4 regions of the Lysinibacillus sp. NPDC097287 genome follow, and region 3 is predicted to be linked to each of the others. Evidence: riboswitches for the same ligand, from Rfam matches in the RefSeq annotation. Region 3 holds a riboswitch; each other region holds the start of a gene.
What was found. Region 3 has a riboswitch for thiamine pyrophosphate ahead of tenA (thiaminase II). Riboswitches for the same ligand answer to the same signal wherever they lie in the genome.
Positions count from the first base shown of each region.

Region 1: another riboswitch for thiamine pyrophosphate. It lies ahead of tenI (thiazole tautomerase TenI); the one in region 3 lies ahead of tenA (thiaminase II).
Region 2: another riboswitch for thiamine pyrophosphate. It lies ahead of thiT (energy-coupled thiamine transporter ThiT); the one in region 3 lies ahead of tenA (thiaminase II).
Region 4: another riboswitch for thiamine pyrophosphate. It lies ahead of thiW (energy coupling factor transporter S component ThiW); the one in region 3 lies ahead of tenA (thiaminase II).

Region 1 is NZ_JBIWCX010000004.1:196,389-203,763, forward strand. It holds gene ACIQ2D_RS08375 (hypothetical protein) at 250-576, opposite strand; gene ACIQ2D_RS08380 (hypothetical protein) at 601-861, opposite strand; gene ACIQ2D_RS08385 (DUF3139 domain-containing protein) at 884-1,219, opposite strand; gene ACIQ2D_RS08390 (DUF5068 domain-containing protein) at 1,645-2,904, opposite strand; TPP riboswitch at 3,300-3,409, shown strand; gene tenI (thiazole tautomerase TenI) at 3,502-4,119, shown strand; gene thiO (glycine oxidase ThiO) at 4,103-5,197, shown strand; gene thiS (sulfur carrier protein ThiS) at 5,240-5,416, shown strand; partial or broken gene ACIQ2D_RS08410 (thiazole synthase) at 5,413-6,186, shown strand; gene ACIQ2D_RS08415 (ThiF family adenylyltransferase) at 6,183-7,193, shown strand; gene ACIQ2D_RS08420 (DUF1801 domain-containing protein) at 7,259-7,375, opposite strand, start outside.
Region 2 is NZ_JBIWCX010000010.1:99,592-106,966, reverse strand. It holds gene ACIQ2D_RS14780 (beta-class carbonic anhydrase) at 106-669, shown strand; gene ACIQ2D_RS14775 (GNAT family N-acetyltransferase) at 723-1,307, opposite strand; gene ACIQ2D_RS14770 (polyphosphate kinase 2 family protein) at 1,435-2,205, opposite strand; gene ACIQ2D_RS14765 (tryptophan-rich sensory protein) at 2,410-3,141, shown strand; gene map (type I methionyl aminopeptidase) at 3,174-3,932, opposite strand; gene thiT (energy-coupled thiamine transporter ThiT) at 4,239-4,799, opposite strand; TPP riboswitch at 4,942-5,050, opposite strand; gene ACIQ2D_RS14750 (magnetosome magnetite crystal formation protein family) at 5,181-5,513, shown strand; gene ACIQ2D_RS14745 (hypothetical protein) at 5,570-5,695, shown strand; gene ACIQ2D_RS14740 (helix-turn-helix domain-containing protein) at 6,081-7,375, shown strand, end outside.
Region 3 is NZ_JBIWCX010000006.1:112,395-119,769, forward strand. It holds gene ACIQ2D_RS10685 (cysteine desulfurase family protein) at 1-41, shown strand, start outside; gene thiI (tRNA uracil 4-sulfurtransferase ThiI) at 38-1,246, shown strand; gene ACIQ2D_RS10695 (alpha/beta-type small acid-soluble spore protein) at 1,396-1,605, shown strand; gene thiE (thiamine phosphate synthase) at 1,696-2,331, opposite strand; gene thiD (bifunctional hydroxymethylpyrimidine kinase/phosphomethylpyrimidine kinase) at 2,321-3,145, opposite strand; gene thiM (hydroxyethylthiazole kinase) at 3,145-3,900, opposite strand; gene tenA (thiaminase II) at 3,897-4,571, opposite strand; TPP riboswitch at 4,659-4,757, opposite strand; TPP riboswitch at 4,831-4,930, opposite strand; gene mbcS (acyl-CoA synthetase MbcS) at 5,118-6,701, shown strand; gene sppA (signal peptide peptidase SppA) at 6,885-7,375, shown strand, end outside.
Region 4 is NZ_JBIWCX010000003.1:55,910-63,284, reverse strand. It holds gene ACIQ2D_RS05820 (EAL domain-containing protein) at 1-702, shown strand, start outside; partial or broken gene ACIQ2D_RS05815 (DUF2812 domain-containing protein) at 822-1,313, shown strand; gene fadH (2,4-dienoyl-CoA reductase) at 1,220-1,987, shown strand; gene ACIQ2D_RS05805 (short-chain dehydrogenase) at 2,061-2,294, shown strand; gene cbpB (cyclic-di-AMP-binding protein CbpB) at 2,568-3,011, shown strand; gene ACIQ2D_RS05795 (transcriptional regulator CcpC) at 3,321-4,211, shown strand; gene thiW (energy coupling factor transporter S component ThiW) at 4,422-4,922, opposite strand; TPP riboswitch at 5,003-5,109, opposite strand; gene ACIQ2D_RS05785 (MFS transporter) at 5,173-6,369, opposite strand; gene ACIQ2D_RS05780 (ABC transporter substrate-binding protein) at 6,709-7,375, opposite strand, start outside.

The DNA.
Region 1 (7,375 bases), on a different contig from region 3:
TTGGCTATTGTTCAATTAAGTAATTAAAAGCAACAATCTTTGAGAAAACAGCCTTCAACAGAAAAGAGAGCCATTATATCTCTCCAAACACTTCTACTAGTCCAATCAGACATCCTATACAGTTCCAAAATCCTAAAATTGCGCCCTTAAACTTAATTGTTGATTCAACTTCATTTCATCGGAAACAAAGACAATTGAAGGTTAAATAAAATAAAGCATGAGGAAAAAATAAACCTCATGCTTTATTTATTAATATTCTTTAGCCCATGTTTCAGTTTCATTATCATACATAATGTGTACAGCTGCATGTTTAATAATTAACTCATTTTGTAAATAATCAATAAAAAATTGGAACATTTCTTCGTTTACCTCTTCATTTTTGTTGTTTAAACTAATATTAAGGGTAGGTGGATACTCATCATCATATGAAGGCGTAAATGCCATACCTTGTGGTTCTCCGAATGTTTCAGTTATATAACTGTAAACTTTCGGCCTAACTTGTTCTATGAATTTTGTCTCTTCTTGAATTGTTATATCATCCTCTATTTGTTCCGTATATCTATTTTCATAAACCATGAACGTTTCTTGTGTTTCTGTATTTTAAATCACTGCAGCATAGTCAAAATCGCCGTAATGCTCCATTGAATCATATAGGACATGAGTGAATTCGTACTTCAAGGTTGGATACTTCTCTTGTAAATATTGTTCTACTAGTGAAATTACCTTTTCCTCTTCTTTTTCATCGGGTATTAACGATGCCCTAATATAAAAAAATAATAAGACAGTCCCGAATATTAGTAATACCACTGTTCCTCCAATTGTAAAAATGAATATGCTCCAAGCTTTAAACCTTTTATTCATCATATCCCCTCAAGCCCATAATTTATCTATATAGTGGCTCATAATGCTTTAACTCTTCTGATTTGGGTTCACTGCCGTCTAGCGTATAATACTCAAACTGTAACGGTCGATCTTTATCATGTGCGAAATACACATACACTACATTTTCTTCATCCGTATAGATTACTTCCCCCCAGTACTTAGGAAGTCCGAAAAAATGCCATTGACATTCAATCGACTTAATTTCTGCTTCTGCATACGCCTTTTCTTCTGTCAAATATTGTTGAATACGATTTTCGAATATCATTTTCTTCAGTTCCACATAACCAAATGGTGCAATTAGTAAAATGAGTAACACCAAAACAAGCCACTTTCTCATCCCACAGCTCCTTAATATCTATTTCATGTCATTTCTTTATTAAGGCATCTATTTTTTTCATTATAGAGTATCCTACAAATATTCCCAAAACTTATTTGGCTATTATTTTTATATCAAGCATATTGATTAAGAGAATATTGGTTGATTTTATAGATGTTCATCAACCTTCCCATAAAAATCCACCATATGTATAAGGCTACTTTTATAAATTGTAGCAGAGGGCTACTCGACGTTCGCCCATAGGAAAGCTAGTAGCCCATAACGGAAATCAACTTCTCATTTTAATTGTAGTGGTGCAAATTGGTTAATCAGCACATCTAAAAGAAGATGACAGCAACTGTGTGCTAATGAATGACGTTTTAAATCTAAAAGGAAAAGACTGACTCCGTTGATAAAATACGAGGTCAGTCCTACTGTCTTTTTTATTATTTTGGTAAAGTAAAGGTTACCGTATGGCCTTTAGAAATATCCTTTGCCTCTCCATCTAGAATCGGACCAAATTCCATTTCAAAAGCTTTGTCTTTCCAAATCTTCTCATATTGCTCTTTATCTAACACAAATACTTGCAAGTAATCACGAGCTTCTCCAGGCTTAAGGTTTTCTTTATTATTAGGATGTTGTAACATACCTTCATTTCTTAAATATTGAGAGCCGTTATTTACTGTAAGTTTTGTACTTAGGAAGTTCAAATCAACTTCGCTCGTATTTTTATTGTCTAGCTTATATTTCACTGTTAATAAAGCTATACCATTTTTAAAATTTCCAAACCTAGGTGCTTCTTCAGCATTTGGTGTGAATTCTGCAATTTGATACCCATCCAATACGACATTCACATCAGCAAGTTGTTTGCTATCATTGATGTCGCTTTTTTCTTTCAGCATCTTCTTTTCACCCATGTTCTCAAACGTTACTCTATCTTCATAAAAAGCCGCGTTGCTCGATATTTTTTCTGCTCCCTCACCATCCAAAGCCAGATTAAATCTACCTTTTGACCCGAAGCCTGAACCAAAATCTCCTTTTTCTGCAAATGGAACTTGAATTGGAACAGACACAGTTCCTTGCTCTTTCATTTTTGCTAAATGTGTCGTGCTAAATGAGTATGCGAAATATCCTGTTACTTCTTCACCAGCTTTTAGTAAATAATCTGTTGTGGGACTTAACTCTGTTGATAATTGCTCTTCTTTAGGCAATAATTGATTATTATTTCCATAATCTTTTTCAGCACCAGTAAAAGTCATATATAAACTAGGCATATAGTAAACGTCTTTATCCTGATCATTCTTAACTGTATACTTAGCTAAAATGACACCACCGTCTGTTTGATCTCCAAATGGGATCTTAAAATCTGTGTGAAAATCATTTAACGCTACTACTGTATATCCATCTAGTGAAATAGTGACGTTTTCCATATCATGTACTTGAGGTTCATTGTTCTCATAAAGAACCTTCGTTGTACCTTGCGTTTCTTTCTCCATATATTTAATTAGTGAGGAAAAGTCATTCACACCTTTTGTTTCTTTATTAACATCTTCAGTGTCTACTTTTTCAGGCGTTTCTTGATCGGTATTAGCCGTCACTTCTTTTTTCTCTTCTTTTTTTGCTTCTTCTTCACTCTTTCCACAACCACTAACCATTAGTACAGTAACCATTAATAACGAAAAAAATACAAATAATTTTCTTTTCATTTTCACCCTCCAATGATGATATATCTACAAATTAAGCCCTGAACTAACCTTTATATTACAAATAAGGAGCCTGTTGACATCTTAATCCACCACCAGGGTAGAATTCAATATTTTCTGGAAATTTTATACTACTGAATCAATTTTATTCCATATTTTGTTTATATAAAAATACATAATAACCAATCAATAACTTGATAGTGGTGATTTTATACAATTTATCTGTTTATCACATTAAATTTTATCTTTCATTAACGAAAAAAGTCCTGATTTTATTAGAATTTTCTGATTTATGTTGAAATTTTTTTATCTTTATGATACTTTAACGAAGTATTAACCACAGCGAAATTACATTTGATACATGCAACTATTTACTATTTTAAGATAAAACTCTTCAATCAATTCACTAGGGGATCCCTTGATAAGGGCTGAGAATAAAGTAGCTACTTTTAAACCCTCATAACCTGAACAGATTCGTATCTGCGTAGGGAAGTGTTCATTGTTTTTGTGCTTTTTTGCGTGCAATTAACAAAACCACTTTCCTTTTACCTAAGGTTAGTGGTTTTTTTGCGTTGATTTAATACAAGGGAGCAAACAATTATGAAACTTATTGCCATATCTGATGATTCACATACAATTTACGAATTGGCTAGTAAAATTTCTAGCATCCATCATCTTGTCGATTACATTCACATTCGTGAAAAATCAAAAACGGTCCATGAAATTCTGTCACTCCTAAATCTTTTAGCACAACAAGGCGTAAACAAGGAAAAAATCGTTATTCATGATCGCTTAGATATTGCTTTACTAACTGATAACCCAAACATTCATCTACCATCGCATAGCCTTCCAGTGAAACAAGTCAGAGCTGCCTACCCTCACTTACGGATTGGTCGTTCTGTTCATTCAATAGACGAAGCCAAACAATCGGAGGCTGATGGCGCAGATTATGTGCTATATGGGCATTGCTTTGAAACAAACTGTAAAGAAGGTAAAGTGCCTAATGGTGTACATACCATCATCGACATAAAAAAAGAGCTACAAATCCCAATCTTCGCTATAGGTGGCATTACATCAGAGCGGGTACACCAGCTCCGAGAGGCACAAGCAAATGGAATTGCCATTATGTCTGGTATTTTCGCTTCAGACAATCCTTATGAATCAGCATTAATATTTTCGAAAAAATGTCAGGAGAATGCACATGAAAACAAAATATGATGTGGCAGTCATTGGCGGAGGCATTATTGGTTGCTCCATCGCTTACTATTTAGCCAAAGAAAACATCGATGTGGCTGTTTTTGAAGAAACACAAATTGCTAGTAAATCAACGCGTGCCGCTGCAGGAATGTTGGGAGCCCATTCAGAATGCGACGATCTTGAAATTTTTTACCCTTTTGCTCGAAGTAGTCAATTAGACTATTTCCAGCTCCAGGATGAGTTAAAGGAGCTTAGTGGTGTAAATATCGAACTAAGAAAAGGCGGGATTTTTCAGCTTGCTTACTCGGAGCATGAAAAAGATGAGCTTAGTGCCACCCTCGCCCTTCCCACGATCAGCTGGTACGACTGCACTGCAGTTAGGAACAGAGAGAATTCTGTATCAGAAGATATTATTGGTGCAGCTTACATTGAAGATGATGTCAATGTGCTCCCTCACTCTACCTGTCTAGCATTTAGTAAAAGTGCTCAAGTGTTTGGCGCTTCTATCTTTGAATTTACGCCCGTTCTTGCTATTCAAAAGGAAGATGATACTTACACGATTAAAACAAATAAAGGCACTTTCCAAGCCAAGACTGTTGTTGTAGCAAATGGTGTTTGGAGCTCAAGCTTTTTCCACCAACTTGGGTTACATCATACACTCTCTCCTGTCAAAGGTGAATGCATCTCTGTTTCAAGTGAACAGCCGCTTCTAAAACACACATTATTTCATGAACACTGCTATATCGTACCGCGAGATAATGGCAGGTTGGTAATTGGGGCAACTATGGTGAAAAATGATTGGCATGAACAGCCGACACTTGGAGGTTTGGAAAGTCTCATTGCAAAAGCCAAAACGATGCTCCCAACTATCACTGATTTGAAAATCGAATCATGTTGGGCAGGGTTACGTCCCCAAACCTTTGATAAAAAGCCATTTATCGGCTACCACCCTGAGGATGAGGACATTTTATTTGCCACAGGTCATTTTCGCAATGGCATCCTGTTAGCACCTGCTACAGGACAAATGATTCGGGATTTGATTGTCAAAAAAGACGTTAGAAAAGACTGGATAGAAGCCTTTAAAATTAATCGTATATAAGGGGGTGAAATCGTGCGTACTATTCAATTAAATGGGAAGTCTATGGAACTACCAGAAACTATACATTCGATTCAGGACTTGCTTCAGTTGTATGAGTTAGAAAACCGCATAGTCGTGGTAGAAGTGAATAAAGAGATTGTCTTAAAAAAACAATACGCTTCACTGACATTGTCAGACCGAGACACAATAGAAATTGTACATTTTGTAGGAGGAGGATAATAATGTTAACGATAGGAAATCACACATTCAAATCAAATCTTTTACTAGGAACAGGGAAATTTCCTTCCTTTGAGGTTCAAAAAGAAGCTGTAGAAGTTTCTGGGGCTGAAATTTTAACATTTGCAGTACGAAGAATGAATATTTTTGAACAATCTCAACCTAATTTTCTTGAACAACTAGATCTAACTAAATAAAAGTTACTACCAAATACAGCTGGCGCAAAAACTGCAGAAGAAGCCGTTAGAATTGCCAAATTAGCACAAGCTTCAGGCTTATGTGACATGATTAAAGTCGAAATAATTGGCTGCGATAAATCGCTATTACCAGACCCAGTTGAAACATTAAAGGCATCTGAAATGTTATTAGCAGAAGGATTTATCGTACTACCCTACATGTCCGATGATGTTGTCTTAGCCAAAAGATTAGAACAACTAGGCGTTCACGCAATTATGCCTGGTGCTTCACCGATCGGCTCTGGTAAAGGGCTGGTTAATCCATTAAACCTTCAGTTTATTATTGAACAATCATCTGTTCCTGTCATTGTAGATGCTGGGATTGGTTCTCCAAAAGATGCTGCTTATGCAATGGAATTAGGTGCTGACGGTGTATTACTTAACACAGCTGTTTCAGGAGCGAAAGACCCTGTAAAAATGGCACTCGCGATGAAGCTCGCGATCGAAGCAGGACAACTTGGTTACCAAGCTGGTAGAATAGCAGAAAAAAACTATGGTGAAGCGAGTAGCCCCCTATCTGGGATGGTGACTTCTTGAATACCCGCTATCAAAAACAGGCACTTTTTTTAGGAAATAAGGGGCAAGCTCAACTACAAAATGCACAAGCTCTAATTATCGGTGCAGGCGCCCTAGGTTCTGCTAGTGCCGAAATGCTTGCCAGAGCTGGAGTCGGAACATTGACAATTGTAGACCGTGATTATGTGGAATATAGCAATCTACAAAGACAACAGTTATATACTGAAGCTGATGCTCGCGGTAAACTGCCAAAAGCAGTCGCTGCCAAAACTCGTTTACAGCATATTAACAGCGAGATTACAATTAACAGTCACATTGTTGATATCAATGCGTCTAATATTGAAGCATTAGTAAAAAATCAGTCTATTATTATTGATGCGACAGACAATTTTGAAACAAGAATGGTTATCAATGATGCGGCGGTTAAACATAGCGTTCCATTTATATTCGGTGCTTGTGTAGGGAGTTATGGTTTAACCTTCCCTATTCTTCCCGGTCAAACTCCCTGCTTGCATTGTCTCATGAATCACTTACCACTTGACGGTATGACTTGTGATACAGTTGGTGTGATTAGTCCAATCGTTCAGATTATTGCTTCATTTCAAGTGACACAAGCACTCAAGCTACTCACTGACCATAAACTTGACCCAACGCTACAGTCACTCGAAATTTGGAAAAATGAAAAAGCAGAAATAAATATCGCAAATATGAAAAATAAGAATTGCCCAACATGTAGTGAGCATGCAACTTTTCCGTATTTATCATTTGAAAACCAAACAAAGACAGATGTTTTATGTGGTCGAGATGCCGTGCAAATTCGCCCTGGCTCCCCTCTTCCTCTATCCATCAATTATTTAAGTGAACGCATAAGACCACTTGTGACACAAGTAATCGTCAATCCCTATCTACTCTCCTGCTCTTTCGAAGACTATCGGGTAGTGATTTTTAAAGATGGCCGCGCGATAATTCATGGCACAAACGACGCTTCAAAAGCTCGCACCGTTTACAACCGAATTATTCAGTTATGAGATTTTGATTAAAAAAATGCGATAAGCCTTGATCCAATGGCTTATCGCATGCAAATTTCACGCTTTCATTTTTCGGGATATTGGTTCTGTGTAAATACAACCGATTTGCTGATTAACTCCTTTAAAACGTCTGTATCAATATCGTCTACTTTGTTAATGTAGACACATGCTTTTCCAGACGT
Region 2 (7,375 bases), on a different contig from region 3:
CTAAACTTCTTTTTTCTCCGCAAAATTGCGCGAATATTGTCATTATTATTTGCGTTTTTATATTTTTGATCTAAAATGTTTCAGTAGGGAAGGGAGCAATTTTTCATGACAATGTTAAAAGAAATTCTTGAATTCAATGAAGATTTTGTTCAAGACAAAAAATATGAACCATTTATAACAACAAAATATCCAGATAAACATATTGTAGTGTTATCTTGTATGGACACTCGCCTTGTAGAGCTTTTACCAAAAGCAATGAATCTACGAAATGGCGATGTAAAAATCGTGAAAAGTGCCGGTGCATTAATAAGTCATCCATTTGGTGCAGTTATGCGTAGTTTGCTTGTAGCGGTTTACGAATTACAGGCAGATGAAGTATATGTAGTCGGTCATTATGACTGCGGTATGAGTGCAGTAGATCCTGAGTCTATGCTTAGTAAGATGGTAGACCGAGGCGTAAGTGAAGAAACGATTAAAATGATGGAGTATTCCGGGATTGATTTAAAAGAATTTTTACGTGGCTTTGGTGACGTAGCAACAAGTGTGATGAAAAGTGTTGATACTATTCGTAATCACCCACTAATGGTAAAAAATATTCCTGTTCATGGTCTAGTCATCGATCCGAATACAGGGCGTCTAGATTTAATCGCAGACGGTGCTAACCAATAAAAAGATGTGTCTATCCCTCGAAGTCTCGGTTGATAGACACATCTTTTTCATTATTATTCTTCTAAACGTGCATACATATAGTGATCTACCCATTTACCGTTAATATATAACAGCTTTCGTAAGAGGCCCTCCTGCTGAAATCCTGCTTTTTCAAGCACTCGAATAGAAGGCTTATTTTCTGGTGATACATATGCCTCAATACGGTGTAAGCCAACCTCTTCAAATGCAAAATGGACAATTAAGTTTACCGCTTCTGTCACAATGCCCTTACCTACATAAGCCTCATCCATCGCATAGCCTACAAACCCACTTGAATACGGTAGTCTTTTCACTGAATAAAGTGCGATATGTCCGATTAAATAATCTGTGCCAAGCTCGTAAATGCCAAACGTGAATTCTCGTTGTGACCCCATTAAATATAAGGTTTCTTGAATTTTTTTATATTGTGTGTCTACTGTATAGTATTCAGGTCGATTCAATGGTTCATATGTAGACCAAAAGTATTTATTACGACTAACAAGACCTGTTAAACTCCGTGCATCTTTTTCTTGGAATGTTCGAACGTAGCATTTCTTCCCCTCAATCGATACCACATTTCCACCCTTTTTCCTTAGTAGATTCCAAATTTTCAACACCATTTCTCCACACAAACCTTCCAATAATTGTCGATATATTTCTAATTGTATGTAAAAAAAGATGCTACTACAACTAAATTAACTCATTGTTTAGTTGCGGCAACATCTCTGTTATTATTATATTTTTCATTTATTGATTTGATGATTCTGGCGTTTCTAATATATTCGTTAAATGTAAACCACGTTTTTGAGCCTCACGCTCGATTTGTGCAATTGTTTCCTGTAATACTTGTACACGTGCATGTTTTTTATCATTACCCGCCACTAAAATCCATGGAGCATTTTTCTTATCTGTTTTCGCAAACATCTCATTAGCCGCTTCGACATACAAAGGTGTTTTTTCACGATTGCGCCAGTCTTCTTCCGTTAGCTTCCAAGCCTTATACGGGTCTTGTGCTCTATCTTTAAAACGTTTTAATTGTTCTTCATCGGATACATGCAACCAGAACTTCACAACTATGTAATCGCCGTCTGTCAGTAACTTTTCAAAGTTGTTAATTTCATCATATGCACGATACCATTCTTCTTTAGTCGCAAATCCTTCTATACGTTCTACAAGTACACGCCCATACCATGAACGGTCAAAAATCGCAATTTGCCCATGCTGCGGCAATTTACGCCAGAAACGTTGTAAATAGTTATAACGAAGTTCATGTGGCTGCGGTGCCGCAATTGGATGTACGACGTAACCGCGCGGGTCTACACGCTCGATAAGACGTTTAATAGCGCCCCCTTTTCCTGCCGCATCCATGCCTTCAAAGACAAGGATAAGTCCAATTTTATTGTTCAATAAAAATTGTTGGGCATTTAACATTTCATATTGAAGGACTTTTAATTTCTTTTTATACATTTTTTTATCTAGTTCAATTGATAAATCTAAATTTTTTATAGTTTGAGCCATTTAAAACCCTCCCTTTATTTGTTTACTCTTATTGTACAAGAGATATTTAGCCTTGAATACATAAATGGTAAATTGTAGATAATTATAGCGAATTAGAATGATACAGCCGACACTATTTCGGCTATAATAAAATAGAAATTCAGTGACAATCGTATACTTATTTGCTTTTTCACTATACAATTTAACAGGAAGGGAGAGGAAATTATGCCTCAATTTATTTTTGTGACAATTACGTATATTGTCGCACTCATCCTAACCTTTTCATCCTATTTCATAAAGATAAACGGTCAATCTTCATTAGAAATTTCTAACCGCTTTCCGGTTATGTTTGCCCCTTTAAATGTTAGTTATGTTATTTGGATTGTGATTTTTATATTACTTGGTTATTGGTTAGTTATGAATCTAAAAAATCAGCGCACGCAGGAAAGCCTGTCTCTAAAGCAGGGCATACTTTTTGGTAGCGTATGTATACTGCAAATGTTGATGATTATCTTCTGGCATTTAGAACTTTTTATCGCCTCATTAATCGTCACGTTCATGTTATTGATTTACTTATTTATGCTGTATAATACGTATCCACTCAGCAATAATAAGCTCACTGGACGTGTACCGCTGTCTATTTATTTTGCATGGACAACTTTTTTACTCCTGACGAATTTAAGTTTTACATTAACCTCATATGAATGGAACGGTTTTGGCTTAAGCAACCCTCTATGGGCTGTTATTTTACTAACAATCGGTACGGCAATTGCTTTACATGTTCGCTTCCATCATTTCGATATTGCATATCCAATCGTCTTCATTTGGGCATATATTGGCATTGTATTGCACAATGGCTTTGATGAACTACTTGTGACGACAGCTGCACTTTTTTTATGTGGTGTCCTGCTTGTTGGAATATTATTCATCAAAAAAAATCCCGTATACCAAAAATAATTTGGTATACGGGTTTTTTTCTTTTTAATTACTTATTGTTCATCATCTAATGTTGTTAAAATGATTGGCTCACCTTTTGTCACAATGATCGAATGTTCAATTTGTGCAACTAATGATTTGTCAGGCGTTACAAATGTCCAGCCATCGCCAGACTCGACGATATGCTCAGCTTTAGCAGAGATGAATGGCTCTACTGCAAGCACCATACCCTCTTTCATAATCGTTGTATCCCAGGCATCATAATAGTTCAAAATATGACTTGGCTCATCGTGTAAAGACTTCCCTATACCGTGACCCGTTAAGTTCATAATAACTGTTAAATCATTAGCATACGCTTCACGTTCAACAGCCTTACCGATTTGGTTTAATTTTGAGCCAGCTTTTACTTTTGTCATCGCACGATCAAAAGCACTTTTCGCTACGCGACAAAGTTTCTCTTTCTCTTCATAGCCTTCACCAACTACAAATGAAATACCTGTATCTGCAAAATAGCCATTTAAAGAACCCGATACGTCGATATTCACGATGTCGCCCTCTTGAATCACACGGCTACCTGGTATACCATGTGCTACTTCCTCATTGACACTAATACAAGTGTAACCTGGGAAATCATATTCTCCTTTAGGACCTGATACAGCGCCTCGCTCCGCAAACATACGCCCTGCAATCTCATCTAATTCAAGTGTCGTCACACCTGGTTTTGTAGCGGCCTTCATCGCTTCACGGATTTCAGCGCAAATACGGCCTATTTTTTTAAAAGCTTCAATTTCTTCTTGTGTTTTTACAATCATTTTTAACGTCCCTTTCATCCTAATGTCTACTCTTTAATATATCACAACTACAGCATAAAGATGAGGAATCCGAGTTATTTGGCATACCAATAACGCCTCGGCGTTATTGCGTCCAGATTTTGAATTGTGCTTGGGCCTACGTGTTGCAAGTCAGTCAGCTGTAAAAATCTGCTGCTGACGCTTCGCTTTCGCGCACAAAACATCTGTGACATCCGCCAGATGCTTTATTTTTTTATCGGGTGTTCAAACACCCCATAAAAAAGATAAAAACCGCGCAATCACTCTAGGGATCACGCGGCTGATTAATTATGATTTTCGTTGCATTAGTTGTGGTGCGGATGTAAATAATAGTACGCAAGCAACCGCAGTTAAAATTGTCGCAGGTAGCATATACGTTCCGTTGTAAATAATAGAATAAACCCATGCATTTTGGTCGCCAGCATATTCTGCAAAGAACACCGCACCGGCAGTCGTATGTGCTGCATACCGTAAAAAGCCTGCTACAATAATGCCAATCACAATATAATTTGCCATTTTCACCTTTTTTGCATTCGCCGCTGCATCAAGTACTGGCTTACGTACAATAGCTGCTAAACCAACAACAGTGAAGGCAATGCCATAATCTAATAAACCTTGGAACCAGTGCACGATATAAGCACCGAACATTGTTTGCATAACACCAATAAGTAGACCGGTTGTTACCCCTGCACCAAGTCCCCAACGAAATGCAATTAATACAATCGGCACCATGACAAGACTAACCGAGCCACCCTGTGCCCATACTTTAAATGATACTTGGTCGAGCACAAGCCCAACTGCTGCAAAAATCGCAATTTCCACCAGCATTAATAATTTTTTTTTGTCCATAACATTATTCTCTCCTTTGTTCCGATGTAGGATACAAGAGCAGGAATAGAAATCAGTTGCTTTAATGCTTAGCTGTCTGGCAATCTACTAAAATGGGTAAAATAAAAAACGATGCCAGGACAGAGCCTCACATCGTTAAAGTGTCGGTTTCTATCCACAATCCCTACGCAAGCGTTAACTTACAGGTTCAAAGAGTGAAGGCATTACGTGCCCAATCTCAGCCGACATCATCGGCACCCCTTGTGGTCGTTACATCTAGATTTTTGTTTGAACATCATCATTGTACGCAAACACTTACCAAATTACAACTATCTCTTTGCTAAAATTTTTTGAAACTTTTCTGATTTTTGTGCGTAAATATTAAAAAAGGAGGGACAACTAATGGAGAATCAAAAAATCTTATCCGCATTTAGTTATCTCAGTATTTTTTTCGCACCATTTATCGTACCTTTAGTCGTCTATTTTGTTTCAAAGGATAGTGAAGTTAAGCGCCACTCTATTCGAGCACTCATATCACACTTAATTCCCGTTGCTTTTGGTATCGTCTTCTTTATCCTATTCGTCTTTTCAACGATATCTTTTAACACTACTGATCCATTTTCAAATGGCAATTCGCTCATCATTGTTTGGCTGGTTACCTTTGTTATTTACTTACTTGTATCACTCGGCATTATTATCTGGAACATCATACAAGCCGTCCGCGTTGTCCGTTAATGTTTAATAAATACAATAAGCAGGTAGAAATAATGATAAAAGGGAGTTGGTATAAAATGAAAGTATCCAACGTTGTAAAAACTGCTGTTAAATTAGCACCAATCGTTATTCCTATCATAAGAAAAGTTGTAGAAGCTAAAAAAGGAAAGGCTCCTATTTCAACAAAGACATATACAAAATAATTTGTTCACTAGAGCTATCCCCAATTCAGGGGATGGCTTTTTTATTGTCTGCATTATTTTACAACTCATAATAAGTAAATTCACTTCAAATACCTACCAAGAGAAGAGCTTTCTACAATTCCCCTGTTCCTATAATCATCTCCACGCTCAAGCAGAGGCTATAGCCTCTGCTTGAGCGACTTGACTCTCTCCTTGAGCGAATAAGCTCCTTCATTGATTTATTGGTGATGTGTTAATCTACTCATCGAATAGATACGATCTTCTGATGGATGGTTGTATGAATTTTCATTTATGGTAATTTTCCGAATAATATTTACTCATTTCGAGTTACAATAAATATCATTAATACATTAAGGAGCTGTTTACGATAAATACCGAAAAACAATTGCTAAGCTTAGTCAATGCAGCGCAAGTTCTTACTTCAACGTTAGATATTAATCAAGTGCTGGAAAAACTGATGAGTGAAGTATTAAATGTTATAGATGGTGCCGATGCAGGCGTACTATTCATGCTAAACACTCGGACAAATCGACTGATTGCCAAACATGCCATTGGCTATAATCTCGCTCATTTAAAGAAAATTCACCTTGCTTCCAATGAAGGAATGACAGGAAAAGTATTTTCGCAAAAAAAAGCGTTTAGGTTCCATTCAAGTGATGATGTAACAGAAAGCATGTCCGACTTATTCCCATTGTATGAGGAAGACTATACAAAAGCAGTTGGTAACTTTGCTTATCCCAAAAGCGCCGTTTGTGCACCACTTCTCGATAAAAGCAATACGTGTATCGGCGTATTAACAATTGTCAATTTCTCAGGCGATACACAATTTGAAAATAACGATTTAATGATGCTACAAGCATTCGCCAATCAATCATCTATTGCGATTGAAAACGCAAAACTATTCACGCAAAATGAACGGTCCAAGCGAATTTACGATGCCCTAACACGCGTTTCTTTAACACGTGGGCGCCTCAGCGATATGACAGATACACTGGCTTCATTACTTGGACAACCCGTAGCCATTATGACAGATTTTCATGATGTACTGGTCGCATCTTCCCCAATAGCAAAACACGCTGCAGAATTTTTGGTGGAGCAGCAATTAGAGCATCTTAACACAGTCGTACAGCAATGTGTGCAGTATCAAGTTCACATCACGATAGATCAAGACATGTATGTAAATTACTTATTCCCTATACATACAGAGCGTGGCGTTATAGGGATGCTACTCATTGTGATGCACAATCATTTGCAAATGGACCCTCTTGACTTGTTTGCTGTCGAACAGGCAAGTGCTCTATTTGCGCTTCAGTTAGCCGAGCAAGAAAAGGAGCTTGAAATCTCCTTCAAATACGACGGCTATTTGTTGCAACAGCTTTTAAACTTAGATTTCACCGGGTTTTATAAGCGCCAAGAAGCACTACAAACAACACATTTCTTATGCGCTACACTACAGCTTCAGGAAAATACTTATGGTGTTGTGCAAACAAAAAAACAGCAGCAACAATTTAGTAAATTACTGTATCGAGCTACACGTTTGTTTTCATTTCCGATTTTCATCTCGGAGCATGATTTCCACTATCAATTTTTATTTTTGAACAACCTCCAAGTACCTGTTGAACAATTTAAAGAACACATTCAACAGTTTTTCGAGCTAATTGATAAAGATGTGAACATATA
Region 3 (7,375 bases):
ACGAAGTACTAATGGAACTAAAAGGAGAGCTTTTACAATGATTTGGAAAGAAATTTTAATTCGATACGGTGAGTTATCGACTAAAGGGCGCAACAAAATGGACTTTATCCGTCGCCTACGTGAAAATATCCGCCATGCTTTTGCTGATTTAGGTCAATTACACATCCGCACAGAGCGCGATCGTATGTTTATCGCGATTCAAGATGAGGCACAAATGGATGTATTACTTGAAGGGTTACCGAAAATTTTTGGGATTCAATCATTCAGTCCAGTAGCAGCTTGTGAAAAAGATATGGACGAAATGAAGGCTCTAGCAATTACGATAATGGATACATTTAAAGATGAACAATTAACATTTAAAGTGGAAGTTAAACGTACAGATAAAAATTTCCCATTGGATTCTCATGGGATTCAACGTGAAATTGGTGGTCACGTGTTACCACAGTATCAAAATTTATCGGTAAAAGTAAAAAAACCAGATGTTGAACTTCGTGTAGAAGTGCGTCATGATGCAACATATATGATGGCACAAGTAATTCCTGGCGCTGGCGGTATGCCAGTCGGCTCGAATGGTAAATCATTACTAATGTTATCAGGCGGTATTGATAGCCCTGTTGCTGGCTATTTAATGATGAAACGTGGTGTACGCTTAGAAGCCATTCATTTCTTCAGCCCACCATATACAAGTCAAAATTCACTTGAAAAAGTAAAGGTATTAGCAAATGAATTAACAAAGTTCGGTGCAAATATTCGTCTACACGTCATTCCTTTTACAGAAATTCAAGTACTCATTAAAGATAAAGTACCGTCAAACGTTTCTATGACAACGACTCGTCGTATGATGTTAAAAATTGCAGATCAAGTTCGCGAAGAAATAGATGCACTTGCAATTGTTACTGGTGAAAGTCTTGGGCAAGTGGCAAGTCAAACACTTGAAAGCTTAACTGCTATTAATGCAGTAACGAATACACCGATTTTACGCCCGTTAATTGCAAGTGATAAATTAGAAATTATTGATATTGCTGAAAAAATCGGCACATATGAAACATCAATACAGCCTTTTGAAGATTGCTGTACAATATTTACTCCAGCAAGTCCTAAAACAAAACCGAAGCTTGAAAAAGTCGAGCACTACGAAAGCTTCTCTGATTTCGATGAATTAATCGAACGCGCTGTCAAAAACCGTGAAGTGTACATCTTCCCGAAAAAAGAACAGCCAGTCGATAAATTCGCAGATCTTCTATAAGTAAGAAAAGAACCGTCTCAAAAGCAATATTGAGACGGTTCTTTTCTTATGAAATCAAACTTTCCTTTGCAGTCATATATTACCTCTGATTTATTTCGTATTAAAAATCTAATAAAGCACATTCTATATTCACAAAGGAGGTGAGCAACATGACATCGAACAACAACAGTTCAAACAAACTTGCAGTACCTGGTGTACAACAAGCACTTGATCAAATGAAATACGAAATTGCACAAGAATTTGGTGTTCAATTAGGTGCTGACGCGTCAGCCCGTGCTAACGGTTCCGTCGGCGGTGAAATCACTAAACGTCTTGTACAAATGGCTGAATCTCAATTAAAAGGGATGCCAAAACAATAACAAATAAAAACTCAAATTATGAGTAATTATTTGGCTAAAGACCAGTGACCTTTTAGGCACTGGTTTTTAGTTTGCTTAAATGGCTCAATTTTATGAATGAAAAGTTTTTTTAAAATTTACAACCGTATGTTGAATGTCATTGCTTTCACTAATCGCAGAAATAACAGCTACTCCATCAGAGCCAGCTTCGATTACTGTGTGTGCATTGGAGTTATCTATGCCACCAATGGCGACAATGGGTAATTCAGGATGCTGTGAACGCACTTTCTGTAAAAAAGCTGTACCACTTGGCGCATTTGCATCATGTTTAGAACGAGTTGCAAAAATTGGTCCTATCCCAACGTAATCTGCGCCGTATTGTAAGGCTACTTGTAGTTCAGCATCCGAATGTACAGAAATGCCGAGAAGCATGTTGCCAATTTTTTCTCGAACAATTGAAATGTGTAAATCATCTTGCCCTATATGAATGCCATTTGCGTTTAATTTTATAGCAAGATCTACATCATCATTGATGATAAACGGCACGTGATATTGCTGACATAATTTTTGACAATCACGCGCAAATTTTTCATAAGTATAGCCAGTGAAGGCATTGAGCCCTTTTTCACGGAATTGAAACATCGTAATCCCAGCTTGTAAGGCTTCTTCAAGTATGGCTAATGGTTCGCGTTGTTTAGCATTATCAGAACCCATGATGAAGTAAAGCTGTAAATTCTCACGCTTCAAGCACGGTCACCTCACAAGCTTCAATATTTTTTTTATAAGCAAAATGATTTGTTGGTCCGTGACCATTGCCAATATACAGATCATGTGTAATTGCCATTTGAATAAATTTCTTTGCTTCTACAATGGCTTGTTCTAATGGCAACTCTTGTGCAATAAAAGCTGTTAATGCTGCTGAAAATGTACAGCCTGTACCATGTGTATTTTTAGTGTTTATACGCTTTGATTGCATTGTAAATGTTCGTCCATCATTAAAAAATACATAATCGGTAGCGTATTTTTCATCACTTAAATGCCCACCTTTAATAACAACACATTGCACGCCTAATTGTAAAAGTGCTTGTGCAGCTTGCTGTATATCAGTAACATTTTCAATTTTACTGCCCGTTAGCACTTCTGCTTCTGGAATATTTGGCGTAAGTACAGTCGCTATTGGTAGTAAATGAGTGCGTAATGCTTGGACGGCTTCTTGCTGTAATAAGTTTTCGCCGCCTTTTGCAATCATTACGGGATCAACAATAAGAGGGACTTCCAAATCAGTAATCAAACTGGCGATTTTCTGAATAATGTCCGATGAAAATAGCATGCCCGTTTTAATAGCACCAATTGGGAAATCCTCTAATAGTGCAAGAAATTGCTTTTCAACAAAACTTACTTCTATCGGTAAAACGCCAGTTACACCTAGTGTATTTTGTGCCGTCACGGCAGTAATGACAGATGTGCCGAATACTTCTAATTCTTGGAACGTTTTTAAATCAGCTTGAATGCCGGCACCGCCGCCACTATCTGAGCCAGCGATTGTTGTAACAATACGCATTATTTTTCACCTTCCTTTGAAAGACGATGTAGTTCATTAAGTACAGTTATTTGAAAATCACCAATATATTGTGTGATCGAATTGGCATTTTCAGCAATTTTTTTATAGGTCATTAACGTATCAGCTAGCTGTGCAAAAGGTTCATCTCCCGCGACATACGCAGCACCACAAATGGCACTTAGTAAGCAACCTGTACCTGTAATTTTTGTCATTTGGTGATGCCCACCTGCAATCCATTGTGTTTGTAAACCGTCAGTTATGAAATCCTGTTCACCAGTAACAATGACAATACATTTGTATTGTTGCGCAACTTTTTTTGCTTCATCCGATAGTGCCATTGAACCACTGCCGCTATCAACACCTTTTTGTTGCCAGCTTACATTCGCAATGGCAGCAAGTTCTCCAATATTGCAACGAATAAGGACAAATTTAATTTCTGCTAATAGTTGTTGTACTGTTTCTCGGCGGAAAGTCGTAGCGCCAGCACCAACTGGATCCAATATAACGGGGATACCTAGTGCATTTGCTTTTTTTCCAGCAAGTAGCATCGATTCTTTTGTCCGTTCATTTAGTGTACCAATATTGATTAATAAGGCAGACGCAATCGATACCATTTCTTCAACTTCATGTAATTCATCTGCCATGACTGGAGAAGCACCAATGGCTAATAAGCCGTTTGCTTGGAAATTTGCCACAACATAATTCGTGATACTATGAACAAGAGGCTGTTTTTTTCGAATAGCTTGTAAAATCATTGTACTCTCTCCGGAACCCAATTTTCCTTTGTCCAAGCCATTTCCCAAAATTGTAATTCGTAATAACAGCTATTTTTAAAATGACTCTTTAAGATCGCTAATTTTTCTGGAGAAGCTGCTGCAGCATAAGCGTTCATCATTGAAATTTGTGTTTGAATTGTTACTAGGAAATCCTCACTACTATACATAGCAATCCAATCTTCATATAGCTTAACACCAGGTTTTGCATCTTTGTAATACTGCCCTATTTCTAAATACAGCCATGGACAAGGCATCATTGCAGCAAATGCCTCAGCCACATCACCATTATGCACAGCACTGTACATGTGATTAATATAATTGATAGCACCTGGAGCAGGTTCACTTTGCTCGAGCTCCTCTTTGGTTACATTTAATTCTAAAAAAACAGAACGATGTAATTCGAGTTCAGCTTCATTAATGAACTTCGCCGTTTCTGTGTAGTACGCGAATTCTTCGGGTGTCTCACATTTAGCCGCTGCATATGCTAATACCTTTGCATAGTGCTTTAAATAATATGCATCTTGAATCATATAGTATTTAAATTTATCAATAGGTAAAGTCCCGTCAGCAATCCCTTTTACAAAGGGGTGCTGAAAACTTCCTTCCCAATAGATATCTGTTTCTTTTCTTAATTCATCACAAAATGTCATTATAAGTCCTCCTCTAATTGGTGAACGTAAGCATGCAAAAAAGCTCTTTTTGTTCGTGAAATACACGTAAAAAGAGCTTCTTCATCAAGAAAATGATGTACTGCTCCCTACGTCAGTATTAACTAACAGGTTCAAAGGGTCAGGTTTTACCTTCTCAACTCAAGATGAGTCCCCCCGCAATCAAAATATTTAGTTGAAAATTGGAACAAAAAAAGCTCTCCTATAAGAATGAGGAGAGCGTATGTACAAGAAAAGCACATCGTGATTGTACATTGCTCCCTACGTCAGTGTTAACTAACAGGTTCAAAGGGTCAGGTTTTAACCTTCTCAACTCAAAATGAGTCCCCCTGCAAACATTTGATTTGTCCACAATGTACCATACTTTCCCTGTATGAACAAGGGAAATTTCATTTTATATGAAAAGCGATGACTGATGCCATATGCAAGAGTATGATAGTTGTCATGACTTTTAATAATTAGAGTATTTTTCATTGAAAACTATAAAAATTGAGTTTTATAATGAGCCTAACAAAGGGGGCAATAATGATGAAACGACAAGATCTAATCGCACCAGAATGGTATAACATTGTAGAGGAATTTGAAAATTATGCACAAAATCCTGAGAAAAATGCATTAATTGTTTATAATGAAAACGAAGAAATTGACTATATAACATATGCAAGTTTACTAGAAAAAGCGAATCAAGCAGCGAATGTGTTAACAGCACAGGGATTAACAAAAGGGGATGTTATTCTCATTATGGTGCCTAGATCTATTGAGGCATATGTTGCATATATCGCTGCATTAAAGGTTGGTTTGGCTATTATTCCAAGCTCTGAAATGCTTAGAGCGAAAGATATTGATTATCGTATTTTACACGCTGATGCCAAGGCGGTCATTGCTTATGAACCGTATATTGCACAATTTGACGATGTTGAACATTTAGACGGTTTACAACAATTTGTAATCGGCCATGCACATTCACCGTGGCAACCATTATTTGAAAAGATGGAACAGCAACCTACAACTTTTATCAGTACAACATCGACCAAAAGTACAGATGTAGCATTTCTTGCGTATACGAGTGGGACAACTGGAAATCCAAAAGCCGCTATTCATACTCATAGTTGGGGCTATGCGCATTTACGTACGACGGCACCGAATTGGCTAGGTGTACAAGAAAATGACATCGTTTGGGCAACTGCAGCACCAGGTTGGCAAAAATGGATTTGGAGTCCGTTCCTTGCAACGTTAGGAAGTGGTGCTACAGCATTTGTTTATAAAGGTAAGTTTGATGCAGCTACGTATTTAACATTACTCGAAAAGTTCAAGGTTAATGTTCTTTGTTGTACGCCTACAGAATATCGCTTTATGACGGCGCTTGAAAATTTACGTGACTACAATTTAACAGAAGTTCGCCAAGCAGTATCTGCAGGAGAGCCGTTAAATAGTGAAGTGGTGAAAGTTTTTTCAACTACATTTGACTTGCAAGTGCGTGATGGCTACGGTCAAACCGAAAATACATTACTCGTTGGAACGATGGTTGGTATGGAAGCGCGTGTCGGCTCGATGGGCAAACCAACACCGGGTAATACGGTAGCGATTATCGATGATTTTGGTAATCCAGTTTCGGAAGGTGTTGTTGGTGATATTGCGGTACACAAAGAAACGCCTGCGCTATTTAAGGAGTATTTTAAGGATCCAGAGCGTACAAGTCTACAATTCCGAGGAGATTGGTATGTTACCGGTGACCGTGCATATAAAGATAAAGACGGCTATTTTTGGTTTGAAGGGCGAGGCGATGATGTGATTATTTCTTCAGGTTACACTATTGGTCCGTTTGAAGTGGAGGATGCATTAATGAAACATTCTACTGTGAAGGAAGCTGCAGTTGTAGCAAGTCCAGATGAGGTTCGAGGTAATATTGTGAAGGCATTTGTTGTTTTGCGCGAAGGGATTACCGGAGATTCGTCGCTTATTCAGCAATTACAAGATCATGTAAAGTCTTTAACAGCACCATATAAATATCCGCGTGCTATTGAATTTGTGGAGGAATTGCCCAAGACAGCTTCCGGCAAAATTCGTCGTGTAGAGCTACGTCAACAAGAGCAAATACAATATAATCAATAATTATTTCCTGGGGAATAATGTCGAAAATCAAAGTTCAAGCACATTATATGAACTTTGATTTTTTTATGTGTTAAAATTGTTATTTACGGCACAATGAATTACGGAAAATTCTTGCATAATATTGCAGATAAATGAAACGTTTTATACATTTAGACGTATAACATTTTAAGGAGGCGGAAAAGAATGAATGCAAAAAGGTGGGTAGCCTTAGTTGTTGCGGGTGTATTACTAGTAGTTTCACTAGGAATAAATACGGTATTTGCGTTTTTAAAAGCTGATTTTTTCGGTAACTTTGACAGCGTGATGGCGGGCAATAATTTAGATGTTTATGAAACTGTATTAGAAGGAAATAATTTTGAAGAACGAATTGCTCATTTAACATTGGATGGTACGATTCAAGATGTTGGTTCTGGTTCGGTATGGCAACAGGTTGGCTATGATCATCAGTTTTTCTTAGGGCAATTAGATAATATTTTAAATGATGAAACGGTGCAGGGTGTTGTATTAAGCGTAAATACACCGGGTGGTGGCGTCACAGAATCTGCAGAGATTTATAAAAAGCTCCTACAAATCAAAGAAGAACGACAAATTCCAATTTACGTATCAATGGGTTCTATGGCAGCATCAGGTGGTTATTACATTGCGGCACCAGCAGACAAAATCTTCGCAAATCG
Region 4 (7,375 bases), on a different contig from region 3:
TTGCAGCCACAAATAGACTTAGTAACGAATCGAATAGACAGTTTTGAGGCATTACTACGCTGGAATAACAGAAAATTTGGATTTGTGTCTCCTGCACAATTTATTCCGTTAGCAGAGGCATCAGGTTTAATTATTAGCATTGGCGATTGGGTTATAGAGGAAGTATGTCGTTACCAAAAAGAGTGGAAGGAACTGGGCTATCGACCGGTTCGTATTGCTGTCAATATTTCACCAAAGCAATTCAGAAAAGAAGATTTTGCACGAAAAATAAATGATACACTGAATAAATATGATGTAGAGCCTACTTTATTGGAAGTGGAAATTACAGAAAGTTCGATGACGAATGTGAATGAAACCTATTCGATTTTATCGGAATTAAAAAGTTTAGGTGTGCATGTTTCTGTCGATGATTTCGGCACAGGGTATTCTTCTTTAAGTTATTTGAAGGAGTACCCTATTGATACAATAAAGATTGATCAATCATTTATTGCAGATATAGCAAAAGATAAAAAAAATGAAGCCATTATTAAAGCGATTATTTCAATGTCGCATAATTTAGGGTTAGAGGTAGTGGCGGAAGGTATTGAAGAGCAATTCCAGGTGGCCTTTTTAAAACGTTATCGCTGTCAGAAGGGGCAGGGGTATTTATACAATAAGCCTTTGACAGTAGAAGCAGTAATACAACAATATTTTGTTAGTTGAAAGAAAGTGTGACGCATTGTTAATGCATCACACTTTTTTGGTTCTCAAAAAATAATGGAAGTGCAAAATTGAAATTATTAGAGCAACTGGGATACGGGCTTTAGCATGGTGAGCCAGATGACGTTATTTATAGGATTGATTATCGCAGATTAAAACCAGACGAAAAAGAGGAATACCTAGAATTATTTTCTTTTGCTGGCGGGACACATGCCTGTTCTACTTATGATATGCATATTTTCAAAGCACTTCCTAATACGACACCCATTTATAGTGATAGAGAATCTATGTTGGATAAGTTAAATCGATTAGATCAACCAGTGAAACTAATTTCCTCAATACTATTTGCACTTGCTATTATATTTTGGTTAATGATGACTTTTATGTCTGAAGATTACCGGGGTATTGGAGAAAACTATGGAATTATCGATTTTTATAGATATATTAAGACATTAACGAGGATTTGTAGTAAAATACTGAATAGTAATTCATTTTTGACTTTCGCAAAGGGGGAAATGGTATGTTACAGGGGAAAACCATTATTATTACAGGTGGATCAAGTGGGATGGGGCTTTATATGGCGAAGCAATTTGTTGCTGAAGGAGCCAACGTAGTCATTACAGGTCGCAATGAAGATCGATTAGCAGAGGCAAAAACGTTTATTTCTGAAGCGGGTAATTCAATTGAAACATTTCAGATGGATGTTCGTATACCAGAGCAAGCAGAAGCGATGGTTGCCTTTGCGGTAGAGAAATTTGGACAAGTGGATGGACTTGTCAATAACGCGGCAGGGAATTTTATTGTGCGAGCAGAGGATTTGTCTCCAAATGGTTGGAAAGCGGTTATTGATATCGTGTTGAATGGCACGTTTTACTGTTCGTCAGCTGTCGGAAAGTACTGGATAGAACACAAGATTAAAGGATCTATGATTAATATGGTTGCAACGTATGCTTGGAATGCAGGTGCAGGAGTCATTCATTCGGCGGCAGCAAAAGCAGGCGTTTTATCAGTGACAAGAACACTAGCTGTTGAGTGGGGAAAACAGTATGGTATTCGTGTTAACGCTATTGCTCCAGGACCAATTGAACGAACAGGTGGAGCATCAAAGCTTTTTGAATCAGAGGCAGCTGCTGCAAGAACATTGGACTCTGTGCCGTTAAGTCGTATTGGTACGCCGGAAGAAATTGCAGATTTAGCGACATTTATGATGTCAGATAAAGCAAGATATATGAACGGAGAATGTGTCACGTTGGATGGTGGGCAATGGTTAAATCCGTTCCCGTTTTAATTAAATACCTTGCATAAAGAGAAGCTGGTTTGACGCATACTAATGGGCAAAGGAAGGAGTTTTGCCTGTGGGTATGTGGTTAATACCAGCTCTTATTACGATTACAATTATTTGTGTGATTGCCTTCGTTTCTACTATGCGTATTGCAAAAATGACAACGGAGCGAAACTCAGAAAAAGATACACCGATTTCAGAATCGGTTAAAGAACATGCAACGATTTTGAATCCAATTCCTTGGGTTTACATTTTATTTTTATTGTTTTGTGGTATCATGATTTTTTATTATTGGAGTAAAGCAGGATATTAGAGTAACTTCACAGTATTCGGCAGGTGTAGAGTCACTTGCTGGATTCTGTAAAGCACCTACCAATTATCACGAATGTTTTTCGGTCGTAAGGGATAAAATAGGTTTTGGCGAAAGTTACTATCATGTTTATTTTTTCTCGAAAGGTTGAAATAATTCATGAATATCATAAAAACTCTTCTCGGTCTTGTCATGGTCATTTTAGGAAAAATTATGATATGATAAAGAGGAAGCATCCTGTTCTGCATATTGAGGACAGAAAAGGAGAAGAGGTTCATGATTTCAACTAACAGCAAAGATTTATTAGCAATGCCAATTAGTGATTTTATTATTTCATCCGAAAAAGTTGCACATGTGCAAAGTGGAAATAGTGCAGAGCATGCATTACTAGTGCTAACGCGTACAGGATATTCATCCATTCCCGTATTAGATATGAAATACCGTCTTCAAGGCTTACTAAGTATGAAGATGATTACTGAAGCGATTTTAGGGCTCGAACATATTGAGTACGAAAAACTACCCGACATTAAGGTAGATACGATTATGGATAAAAATTTGGCCGTGTTAAAAACAACAGATAATTTCCAGCGGGCGTTAGATTTAGTCATTAACCATGCCTTTTTATGTGTGGTCGATGAAGAAGGCTTATTTGCTGGCATCCTAACGAGACGCGTTATTTTAAAACAATTGAAAAAATATATTTATCAAAAAGAAAACTAGTTTAGGAGGGCTCAAAGTAATTATTGAGCCCTTTTTATCTTTATTCAGCATTCATCCCACCTCAATAAGTGATGAGATGAATTCGGCTGTAGCCTTTTTCAGTGATTGCCCAAAAGCCGGCTGAATAGTCGAACCCAGGCTAAGATCGCCGCGTCCTGAGGCAACGCCTGAGTGACCAACATCCTGTTGGCCCGATGCCTCCGGCGGATGTCACAGATGTTATTTGAGCGAAAGCGAAGCGTCAGCAGCAGATGTTTTTTGCGCGTAATTACGCCGAAGAGTAATTGATTTGAGTAGGAGGTTACTTTTTTGACGGTAACAGAGGCAGAAATATTAAAAATATTAGCAGAAGAACGCAATATGCGAAAGGCAGCAGAGCGATTATTCTTATCGCAGCCGGCTCTTTCACAGCGTCTACAAACCATAGAAAAAGAATGGGGAACACAGCTGTTTATTCGCTCGCAAAAAGGATTGACGGCAACACCTGCCGGAGAGCTTGTTATTTCCTATGCTAATGAAATGATTGCGAAGAAAGAAGAAATTTTCGAAATGATTCAGGCACTGACAACAAAAGTGAACGGCACACTGAAAATTGCTTGTGCTTCGATTGTTGGACAAAACTGGCTACCAAAAGTATTAAAGGATTTTGTAACGAAATACCCTGAGGCGAAAATTTCACTAATGACAGGCTGGAGCTCTGAAATTGTCAAAGCACTGTATGAGGGCGAGGCACATGTGGGGATTGTACGAGGACAGGTCGATTGGAAAGGTGAGAAAATTCATCTTTTCCGAGATACGCTTTATTTAGTAGACAAAGAGTTGAAAACAGTGGAGGATGTCCTTACGACAGACCGTCCATTTATTCAGTTTAAAAGTGATTCGAATTATTATCAGGAAATTCAACAGTGGTGGCAGCGACACTTTGCATCCAATCCAAGTCGTCAAATTTTAGTAGATCAAATTGAGACGTGTAAGCAAATGGCATTGAATGGGATTGGCTATGCAATTTTACCATCAATTACTTTAAATGAGGATGATGGTGTCAACAAAATAGCGCTAATGAACAATGAAAAAGAATTTGGCTTAACGCGGGATACTTGGTTAATTGGTTATGAATCTTCATTTGAACTGCGCCAGGTAGAAGCATTTGTGGAAGTGGTACAGGATCATGCTCGTTGTTTATTTGATTATACGAAATAAGAAAAAGGACTCTAAAGTTTATTCAAACTAAAGAGTCCTTTTTTCGTTATTCGATTTGCAGGATACCAAAACAAAAAAACAGAGAGTAAATCTAAACATGTTGTAGATTTACTCTATCTCAATGTATTATAGCAACTAACCTTAGAAAATAGCCTAAATTTTATTAGAGGAATGTCATAGAAATCGAGCGGTGAAAAATACTTTAATGTCTTATCGCAATGTTGAGTTAAGTCCATTAACAAAAACAGTTTTTTGTAGACTTTTAGCAATAACTACTCCCAAGGTGGCGCCAACGACACTAGAAGTTAAAAAAGCAGGCATGAAAAAGAGGGCCGCCACAGATGTCCCCATTAGTAGGTGAGAATAGGGTACTGCGACAAGTGAAGCAAGTATACCTGTACCAAACATTTCACCGGCACCAGCTAGCCACGTTTTTTCGCTGTATTTGTAGGCAAGGGCTGCAAATAGTGCACCGATGACACTGCCAGGAATCGCTAAGAGTGAGCCTGTACCTGTTAAGATACGGATGATGGCTGTTACAAAGGCAATCATGACAGTAGGTAAAGGTCCCAGTAAGATGGCACTGATGACATTAATGGCGTGTTGTACAGGATAGGCACGTGCAATACCTGTTGGAATAGAGATAAATGTTGAGCCTGCTACTGCAATAGCAACTAATAATGCCATGACGGTTAATTTTCGAATAGACAAATCTTTCACTCCTTCATTAATCGTAAAAAAAGGCCGCTTCCCAAAAATGTAGGAAGCGGCCTTGCATTTAGTCATTATAAAAGCAAGTGTCGCCACTTTCCTACGCTAGTGTGAACTAGATCAGGTTCAAAGGGTCCGTGTATACAATACACGTCTCAGCCTTAAAAAGACTCCCCTAGTGGTCATGAAGCGATTTAATTTTTCATTAATACTGTACCATACTGCTAAAAATAGTCAATTAACTTTCAGATTAATTAGAATCTGGCTTCATTAAATGAGGTGCTTTTTTCATTGTCCAAATGAGGGCAAGAAGGAAGCAGGCAAATAAAATGATAGCACCGAAAATATAAGGGCTGTCCATATTCCAGTCGAATAATATGCCAGCTAAAGCAGGACCAATCATATTGCCAAGACTCATATAGGCATTGTTGAGTCCGGCGGCAAAGCCTTGTTCACTACCAGCCAGCTTGGAAATCAGCGTATTTACGGCTGGACGAATGAGCGTTGTTGCTGTAGAGAAAATTGTTGCAACAACTAATATTAATGCAAAGCCTGATACAAATAAAATTAAGAAGATTGATATTGATGCAACGAGTAAATTGACTAATACAACCTTCATTTCACCAAAACGTTTAAACAGTGGTGTAATGATAAACATTTGAACAACGACACCGACAGCACCACCAACTGTTAGTATTATTGCAATATCTGTTGGTGTGTAGTTGAATTTCTGTGTGACGAATAAAGATAAAGTCGCTTGGAAATTGGCGATGCCAAACGAGAAAACAAGCATGATGATCAGCATAACAAAGTAGGGCATTTTGACTGAGCGTATCATCTGCTTAGCAAGATTGTCTTGTTTTTGTGCTTTTTGTGATGAGCTTGGTTTTGTGTTTGGCAACAACACTAACGATAATATGGCAGCTAAAATTGCCGCAGCTCCAGCCATATAAAATGGAAAGTGAAGACTGACTGTAGATAAGAAGCCGCCAATTCCAGGACCAATCATAAAGCCTAGAGACATGGCAGCCCCAAGCATCCCCATACCTTTACCACGTTCTTCATATGTAGTGACATCCGCTACAAATGCCATAATCGGGGGTGCAATGAAAGCAGAGCCTAAGCCTCCTAAAAAGCGAGCAACAAAGAGCATCCAAACTTCTGTTGAAAGTCCAAAAGCAATTTGTGAAAGACCTGTTACCACAAGTCCAAAAACAATAAGATTCTTACGACCATATTGATCCGAGAGGTTTCCAGCTATTGGTGAAAATACAAATTGTGCTAATGCAAACGATGCAATGAGCAGACCGAGAACTTGTCCTGCTGCACCGAAAATTTTCAAATATTCGGGCATGACAGGAATAATGATACCAATGCTTCCCATCGCAATGAACATATTAAACATTAAAATATATAAAGCTGCCTTGTTTGATGTCTGTTGGGCCATTTTATAGCCTCCTTTTGCGTAGTCTATTCAAATATACTACAGTCTAACATAATGGATATTAAGTTGCTATTGACTAAAAGTCTGACTGCGTACTTTTATTTTCAATTACAAAAAGCTATCACTCCAGTGACTAACTGGGGTGACAGCTTTATTTTGTTGTTAAGGAAATAACAGATTTTTTTATTATGGATAGCCTAGGGCAAAGTTGACGGCTAGGCTAAAGCGCTACATCCTCGAGGTCGCTTCGATCCCTCGGGCAAAAGTGGTGGAACGCATACTTTTGCTTCGGGCTCTCCAGCGCTTGTCGGATGTAAACGAGCGCTTTAGCGCATTTGTTCTTTAACGAATACTCATTTTAAATTCTAAAAACAGTTCGTTGTATTTGCCTAAATAATCAGGTCCTAAGTTTTTATAAACCTCTAATGTGTCGCGTTGTTCCTCTGAAGGATAATAACGTTCGTCAGTGACAACTTCCTCATCCATTAAAGCCATTGCGGCAACGTTTGGTGTAGAGTAGCCAACAAAATCAGCGTTTTGTGCACCGGAGTCAGCATCTAACATGAAATTAATGAAAGCATGTGCACCGTCTATATTTTTCGAAGTTTTTGGAATGACCATATTATCAAACCATAAGTTCGAACCTTCTTCAGGTACCGCAAAGTCTAAGTCTTCATTTTCATACATCATGTCTGCTGCTTGACCAGACCAAGTAAGTGCAACTGTCGCCTCGTTATTAATCATTAACGGTGTAATTTCATCACCAATAATGGCCTTTACGTTTGGCGCAAGTTGAATTAACTTATCTGTTGCTGAACGTAACTCATTGTGATCTAAAGAATTTAATGAATAACCAAGGCTGTTTAAGCCCATACCGATAACCTCACGTGCACCATCTACTAAAAAGACTGTTCTTTTTAATGAAGGATCCCATAAATCTTCCCAAGAAGAGAAGTCTAAATCTCCGACTAAATTAGGATTATAGACAATCCCAACTGTGCCCCAAAAA